Regions from separate parts of the Priestia sp. LL-8 genome, predicted to be linked through region 1. Evidence: a T-box and tRNA genes for the amino acid it is inferred to sense, from the RefSeq annotation. Region 1 holds a T-box; the other holds one or more tRNA genes.
What was found. The T-box of region 1 lies ahead of leuS (leucine--tRNA ligase). A T-box ahead of a tRNA ligase gene usually reads a tRNA of that ligase, here a tRNA-Leu.
Positions count from the first base shown of each region.

Region 2: it has a tRNA-Leu gene. The T-box ahead of leuS (leucine--tRNA ligase) is inferred to sense a tRNA for this amino acid. The anticodon was not compared.

Region 1 covers NZ_JAZAQH010000001.1:4,638,458-4,642,539, reverse strand. The annotation lists gene U9R83_RS24190 (GntP family permease) at 1-1,046, shown strand, start outside; T-box leader at 1,546-1,764, shown strand; gene leuS (leucine--tRNA ligase) at 1,829-4,082, shown strand, end outside.
Region 2 covers NZ_JAZAQH010000001.1:2,171,225-2,175,306, reverse strand. The annotation lists gene U9R83_RS11035 (GerAB/ArcD/ProY family transporter) at 1-508, shown strand, start outside; gene U9R83_RS11030 (Na+/H+ antiporter NhaC family protein) at 707-2,107, opposite strand; tRNA gene U9R83_RS11025 (tRNA-Gly) at 2,323-2,394, opposite strand; tRNA gene U9R83_RS11020 (tRNA-Leu) at 2,415-2,496, opposite strand; tRNA gene U9R83_RS11015 (tRNA-Trp) at 2,523-2,596, opposite strand; gene U9R83_RS11010 (phospholipase D-like domain-containing protein) at 2,817-4,082, opposite strand, start outside.

The DNA.
Region 1 (4,082 bases):
TTTCTCGCTGGATTGTCAGTAAACTAGGAATGAAAAGAGCAGTGTTGGCGATTGTACTTGCCTGTGCGGTCTTAACATACGGAGGAGTCAGTCTGTTTGTAGTAGCATTCTCTGTCTATCCAATGGCTTTAAGCTTATTCAAACAGGCTGATTTGCCGAGGCGATTTATCCCTGCTGCTTTAGCATTCGGTTCCGTTACGTTTACGATGACCTCGGCTGGATCGCCTGAAATCCAAAACTGGATTCCAATTGAATATTTGAAGACTAGTCCGTATGCAGGATGGGAAGTTAGTTTAGTTGTAGCGGTAGTGATGGCTGTATTCGGCTACTGGTGGTTAAAGCGCTTGATTTCAAAAGCAGTTAAAAATGGAGAGCGTTTTGTATCACGCGAGAAAGATCCAGCAGTAACGGAAAATCAGTCTCTTCCTAATCCGTTATTAAGTTTGCTTCCCCTTGTGGTCGTGCTCATTATTTCTTTTGCACTTCATAAGCCACTTCAGCAATCTGCGTTGATTGTCGCACTTTTAAGTGGTATCATTGTCACTTATATTGTGAACCGAAAGCATTTTAAAGGATTTTGGAATGCAGCTTCAGAAGGAACCTTGGGTGCGTTAATTGCGATTGGGAATACAGCCGCTGTAGTAGGTTTTGGAGGGGTTGCTAAGGCTGTTCCCGCGTTTGGAGTAGCTGTAGATGCCATGACGCATATTCCAGGAAGTCCGTTAATTGGGGGAGCTATTGCGGTGAGTGTTATCGCGGGGATGACAGGTTCGGCTTCAGGAGGTCAGGCGATTGCACTGCCAATTTTAGCCCCTCACTATCTAGATGCTGGTGTAAATCCAGAAGCTCTCCATCGCGTAGTAGCTATTTCCTCTGGAGTATTAGATTCATTGCCTCATAATGGTTATGTCGTCACCACAATTAATTCTATTTGCGGAGAAACTCATAAAGATGCGTATGGATCAGTTGCCGCTATGACGGTAATTGTTCCGCTTGTTGGTCTTGTACTTGCGATTATCCTGTTTTCTTTTGGATTTGGCATTTAATAATAGCCGCTAAAGAAAGTAGAGACTGGAATAAAAGTATTTTAGGTGAAGGAAGATCCGAACGACGAATCGTTCGGATTTTTTTATGTTTATGGTGAACGTAGGTTTCATTTGTTTAGGTGCTTCGAGCTGTGGAGTGGAGGGTAAGACAAAGACTCCTGAAATAGGTGAGATCCCGCATGAGTGTATGCAACGAGGAGGCTCATTGGCTGCCCGCGGAAAGAGAAGTCTTGCACGGAAATCAACAGCGGTGTAACCAAGAGATTCATACTAGCGCATTTATCCTATTTGTTCGTCTTTAAATTGGATTGATTTAGTTATGTCTCACTGTCTTTTTTGTTTGGCCGTGGATGTATGTTTTTGGGAGAAGTTGTTCATATATAAGAATGAAAGAGAAGATTTAGCAACAAAGCAGTGCTGCAGTGTAGAAACTTTTACAAAATCCGTTGAACAACTTGCAGTTTACGAACATATTATTTACAATACAAGGTAGTATGATGTAAAAACTATGATAAGGAATAGTAATGAACGAAGCGAGCTAAGAGAGCTGACGGGTGGTGCGAGTCAGCAAACGAGCGTTCATGAACTCACCTTGGAGTTGTAAATGTGAAGGAAAGTAACATTTACCGTCTATCCGCGTTAAGGAAAATGAGTGAGTACATAATTGTGCTAATTTGGGTGGTACCGCGGGAAGTTTATTCAACCTCTCGTCCCTTTGTTTGAGGGATGAGGGGTTTTTTAGTTTAATTAAATACAGCTGGAGCGTACAAGGAGGATTATGTATGGCTTTTAATCATGAAAAGATCGAACAAAAATGGCAAAAAGTTTGGGAAGAAAATAAAACATTTAGAACAACAGAAGATGAAGGAAAGCGTAAGTTTTACGCATTAGATATGTTCCCTTATCCATCTGGGGCGGGTTTACACGTTGGGCATCCAGAAGGTTATACAGCAACGGACATTTTATCTCGTATGAAGCGTATGCAAGGATACAATGTGCTTCATCCGATGGGATGGGATGCATTCGGACTACCTGCTGAACAGTATGCATTAGATACAGGAAACGACCCGGCTGAATTCACTGAACTTAACATTAATAATTTCCGTCGTCAAATCAAATCGTTAGGTTTCTCTTACGATTGGGAGCGAGAAATTAATACAACTGATCCAAACTACTACAAATGGACGCAGTGGATTTTCTTACAGCTATATAAAAAGGGCTTAGCTTACGTGGATGAAGTAGCTGTTAACTGGTGTCCTGCTCTAGGAACAGTACTTGCGAACGAAGAAGTTATTGACGGCAAAAGTGAGCGTGGGGGACATCCGGTTGAGCGTCGTCCAATGAAGCAGTGGATGCTTAAAATCACAGCTTACGCAGATCGTTTACTAGAAGATTTAGATGAGCTTGATTGGCCAGAAAGTATTAAAGAAATGCAGCGCAACTGGATTGGTCGCTCTGAAGGAGCTCACGTTCACTTCACAATCGACGGATATGATGACACATTTACTGTGTTTACAACGCGTCCTGATACGCTGTTTGGGGCAACGTATGCCGTTTTAGCGCCTGAACATCCGTTTGTAGAAAAAATTACAACAGCCGAACAAAAAGAAGCGGTAGAAGCGTACTTAGATCAAATTAAAAGCAAAAGCGATTTAGAACGTACAGACTTAGCTAAAGACAAAACAGGCGTATTTACCGGTGCTTATGCAATTAACCCTGTAAACGGCGAGAGAATGCCAATTTGGATTGCTGACTATGTTCTAATGAGCTATGGTACAGGTGCAATTATGGCTGTTCCCGCTCATGATGAGCGTGATTATGAGTTTGCTGTTAAATTTGAACTGCCGATTAAAGAAGTAGTAGCGGGTGGAGACGTTTCGAAAGAAGCTTATACAGGCGACGGCGAGCACGTTAATTCAGAATTCTTAAATGGTCTAGATAAAGAAGAAGCAATTTCAAATATGATTCAGTGGCTTCAAGCAAATGAAAAAGGTGAAAAACAAGTAACATACCGTCTGCGTGACTGGTTATTCAGCCGTCAGCGCTACTGGGGTGAACCGATTCCTGTTATTCATTGGGAAGATGGCACAACAACTGCAGTTCCTGAAGATCAGCTTCCGCTTGTTTTACCAAAAACAACTGAAATCAAGCCGTCAGGTACAGGTGAATCTCCATTAGCAAACATTGATGACTGGGTGAACGTTGTAGATCCGGAAACGGGCAAAAAAGGGCGCCGCGAAACAAATACAATGCCTCAATGGGCAGGCAGCTGCTGGTATTACTTACGCTACATTGATCCGACAAACAGTGAAGCGTTAGCAGATGCAGACAAATTAAAAGAATGGTTGCCGGTTGATATTTATATAGGTGGAGCTGAACACGCTGTTCTTCATCTATTGTATGCTCGTTTCTGGCATAAGTTTTTATATGATATCGGCGTAGTTCCAACAAAAGAGCCGTTCCAGAAACTGTTTAACCAAGGTATGATTCTTGGAGAAAACAATGAAAAAATGAGTAAGTCAAAAGGTAACGTTGTAAATCCAGACGAAATCGTAGAAAGCCACGGTGCAGATACGCTTCGCCTTTACGAAATGTTCATGGGACCTTTAGATGCATCAATTGCTTGGTCAACAAAAGGGCTTGATGGTGCACGCCGTTTCTTAGATCGTGTATGGCGCTTACTTGTTGACGATAACGGTGAATTAAGCAGCAAGGTTCAAGAAAGCAATGACACTACACTCGAACGCGTATATCACCAAACGGTGAAAAAAGTAACGGAAGATTACGAAGGCCTTCGTTTTAATACAGGTATCTCTCAACTTATGGTATTCATCAACGACGCATACAAAGTTGACGTGCTGCCAAAGCAATACGTAGAAGGATTTGTGAAGCTATTAGCACCAATTTGTCCTCATACGACTGAGGAATTATGGAGCAAACTAGGTCACGAAGATACAATTTCATATGAGGCTTGGCCTGCGTTTGATGAAGCGAAACTTGTAGATGATGAAGTGGAAATTGTCGTTCAAATTAACG
Region 2 (4,082 bases), 2.5 Mb from region 1:
TGTATTTACCATGCTTCTTCCTTATTTGAGCAATCCCAAAAAAGCGAGTGTCACCATGCTATGCGCAACGGGATTAAGCGGAATTAATCTAATTATTACAATGATCATTAACATTAGCGTGCTTGGAGTTGATCTGACGACAAGATCACAGTTCCCTCTTCTTAGTACTGTCCAAACGATCCAAGTAGCTGATTTTTTAGAGCGTCTAGATGTATTTTTTATGTTCGCGATGGTTATTGGGATTTATTTTAAAGTTAGCATCTTGTTTTATGCTTCTATAATAGGTACAGCTACTTTGTTTAAAATTAAATCGCCTTCACGTCTAGCTTATCCTTTGGGCATCATTGTGTTATTTTTGTCGATTACAATCGCTAGCAATTTTCAAGAACACCTTTATGAAGGATTACACGTTGCGAGATATCTTTTACATATGCCACTATTTTCTATCATACCCCTACTGCTTCTAATTATCGCATTTTTAAGGAATAGGAAGAAGCAGCACGGATAGTTGGATCTCTAGTAAATAGAAAGAATGGATTTAAAATGATTGAGGTGTTTTTTTTGTATATATGGTTTTATGACCACTTTGTTAATACTATCTTATTTCCGCTCACTTGCATCATGCTAGTCTGCCTTTCATTAGGACTGTATGCATACTTTAAATTAAAAAAATAAAAAATTGATAATAGACGGCTATCTTTCTCATTTAAAATAAGAAAGATACAACAAGGTAGAAAGCAACTGTTATTCCCGCTGCAATTAAAGCTGGCTTTAATTTATATTTGGCATATTCAATAACAGATAAATCTAATATTTTGGCGATGGTATTCGTATCGTCGCTTAAAGGTGAAGAAAACGCTCCAAATGAACCGCTCGCAAATACCGCACCGATAATCAACGGTAAAGAAAGATCTGCAGAACTTGCAAGCGATACGCCAAGCGGCATTAAAATCCCCCACGTTCCCCAAGCAGATCCGATAAAGTAAGAAATAGCGGCTCCAAAGATAAACATGAACGGAGTGACAAACATTTGAGGAATCCACTTAGAATGTGCCGTCACGAAATTTGAAAAACCTAAGTCTTCTGTAACAGCCGATAATCCCCATACTACCGATAACAGCAGAATAACGGACATCAAGTCATTGCCTCCTGTGATAAAACCATTAAGCAAATTCTGTAATGTAAAGCGCTGAAACAAGAAAAAAATAAGGGTAATTAACGTAGTCATAATTAAAGCTACTACCATCGCTTCTAGCACGTCTGCTTTAATGAATGCTTCAAAAAAGCTGTGGCTCTTATGATGTCCACTCCACCATGTTAACAGTAAGGTGAGTGAAATCACAACAAGTAAAGGTACTAACAAATTCCAAGGCTTAGAAGGCAAATCCTTCGATACACAAGGATGACAATCATGCCAATCTTTTTCGTCTTCTTCCTCCAGCTTCATAGGAGCGGTAGATGTTGAATGATGAAAAAAGCTCAAATAAATCCCTACTAAAATAATTACAATCGAAAAGAAATTATAAGGAATGCTTTGAATGAATAAAGAATAAGCGTCTTGTTTTATGCCTTGATGATCAATTGCCATTTGGATGATTGATACCATATATCCTACAAATGCAGTTGCCACGGGAATTAAGACGATAACAGGAGTAGCAGTTGTTTCAATAACAAACCCTAGTTCTGCTGTCGTCATTTTTACTTTCTTCAATAACGCTCTCATGATGGGCGCGATCGTCACAAAACGAAATGTGGGAGCACTAAATGTTCCAATGGTTGAAACATAGGTTAAAATAAGAGCTTTTTTTCTTGTATCAATTCTTTCTGCGGCTGTTTCCACAAAACCTTTAACTCCTCCAGCCATCTTAATCATTCCGATAAGCCCTGAAAACGCGTATAAAAAGACAACGATTTCTATATTACTTTTATTTCTAAGAGCTTGTACAACGTAGTGAAGTAACTTTTCAACACCTCCGACAATCGAATGATCAATCAAATAAGCGCCTACTAATAAGCCTAAAAACAACCCTGGCAGTACTTGCTTGGTGAAAATAGCTATGGGAATAACAATTAAAAACGGTATAACTGAAAACCAGCTAGATTCCATGGGACTCTCCCCTATCTTAAAAACCATATTAGATGTCTTTACGTATCGTTCATTAGCTTTTAATGTAACCCCAATAATATGTGTATATTCACGAAAACAACACGTATAAGCAGCACTGCTTTAATAAACTATTTCTAATTAAAAACAGCATAGTAAAAATCTTTATTTCTACAACAAAAAAAGCAGTTTGCACATGCAAACTGCTTTCGAAAAGAAGCGGAAGACGAGGTTCGAACTCGCGACCCCCACCTTGGCAAGGTGGTGTTCTACCACTGAACTACTTCCGCACAATATATAAAAGCAAAGATGCGGGTGAAGGGACTTGAACCCCCACGTCATAAGACACTAGATCCTAAGTCTAGCGCGTCTGCCAATTCCGCCACACCCGCGTGTGAATTAAAAGAAAACTCCAAAATGGCAGGGGCAGTAGGAATCGAACCCACACTGACGGTTTTGGAGACCGTAGTTCTACCTTTAAACTATGCCCCTAGAAATGATTTCTTCAAAAGAACCTCGTTTATTGACGACGCTATATTATAATAAAACATATATGAAGTTTCGTCAATAGGGCTTTTGATGAATCACGACTAGTACTAGCGGTTTCAAAAAAACTGTGAGGCATATCACAGCTTTTTACACATTCCCTTCACCAGCTGCAGTCCTCTTTAATCTCCGCTACTTGTTTTAGAGACTCTTCTGTAACACAGCATTATACAAAATGTCTCCAAAACCGCGTAAAGACCGAAAGAATATGGAGGAGTGCAGATTTTACAGGAGGCACGTTTTTTTGAGAATCCGCATTAAAATCCACAGGTTCTCCCTCATTCCCCACAAGCATACTGTGAGAAATTTTAGTTTCAATAGCTCCTGTTAACTCGGCTGCAAATTCTTCACTATCTACCATAACCATGGATTCAGTATTTAAAAATACAGAACGTGAATCTAAGTTAAAAGAACCAACTGCACTCAAACGCTGATCATAAACAACGGATTTTCCGTGAATTGAATAAGGCTTTTGATATTCATAAAGCTTTGAACCAGCTTTTATAACGCGATTCTTTACTCCCAAGTATGCAGAAAAAGCCATAGCATTTGGAGTGGATGTAATAGAATTAGTTAAAATAATTCTTTGTACTTTTGGTTTTACTCGCTTATCTATATACTGTTCCATCTCTTTTGTTGGCACGATATAAGGACTTTGAACAACAATGGATTTTTCAGCTTGCTGGGAAAGCTTAATAAACGTTTTCCATATAAAAGGGCTTTTATTCATTCGTTGAATAGGATTTGTAATAAAAGAAATCTTTCTTGTAGGCATCGTTGCCTCTCTCCATACAATATAAGGATGGACAAAAGGTTCGTTTGCTTTTTTGGCCTCTTCGTATTGATCTATCAACAATTTTTTTCCTGAAAGACCACGAAATTGTTTAGTTTTCTTGAGCTTTGGAAAAGCTTTGCGTGTATACGAATGATTCCATAATTTCTCTACATACTTCTCCATTGAAAGAATGACACTATTACTTTCTTGCTTTGTGTTATAAATCAGCACATCACGGTCATAGACAAAATTTTTATCTGGTTGACTGGCCAAGTATTTATCTCCAATATTTCGTCCTCCACTAATACCTAATTGACCATCCACTACTATTATTTTATCGTGAAGACGATTATGCCATGTCCAAGGTTTAAAAATAGTAAAGGGCTCATAGTACTTTAATTCAATATTATTGTGGAAAGCTAGAGCATAAAGAACGTTTTTTCGCTTACCTTTTAATCCATGAGAGATCCCGTCTAACAGGACTCGAATACGTATACCTCGATCCGCAGCTTCGAATAAAGCGCCCATAAGTAAATCCGAAGAACGACCTTTACCAATGGAAAAGTACGCAATATCGATTGTATGCCTCGCTTCTTGAATCATCTGCATCCGAACAAGCCCTGAAAAATAACCGTTTTCCAAAAGCATAACCCGGTC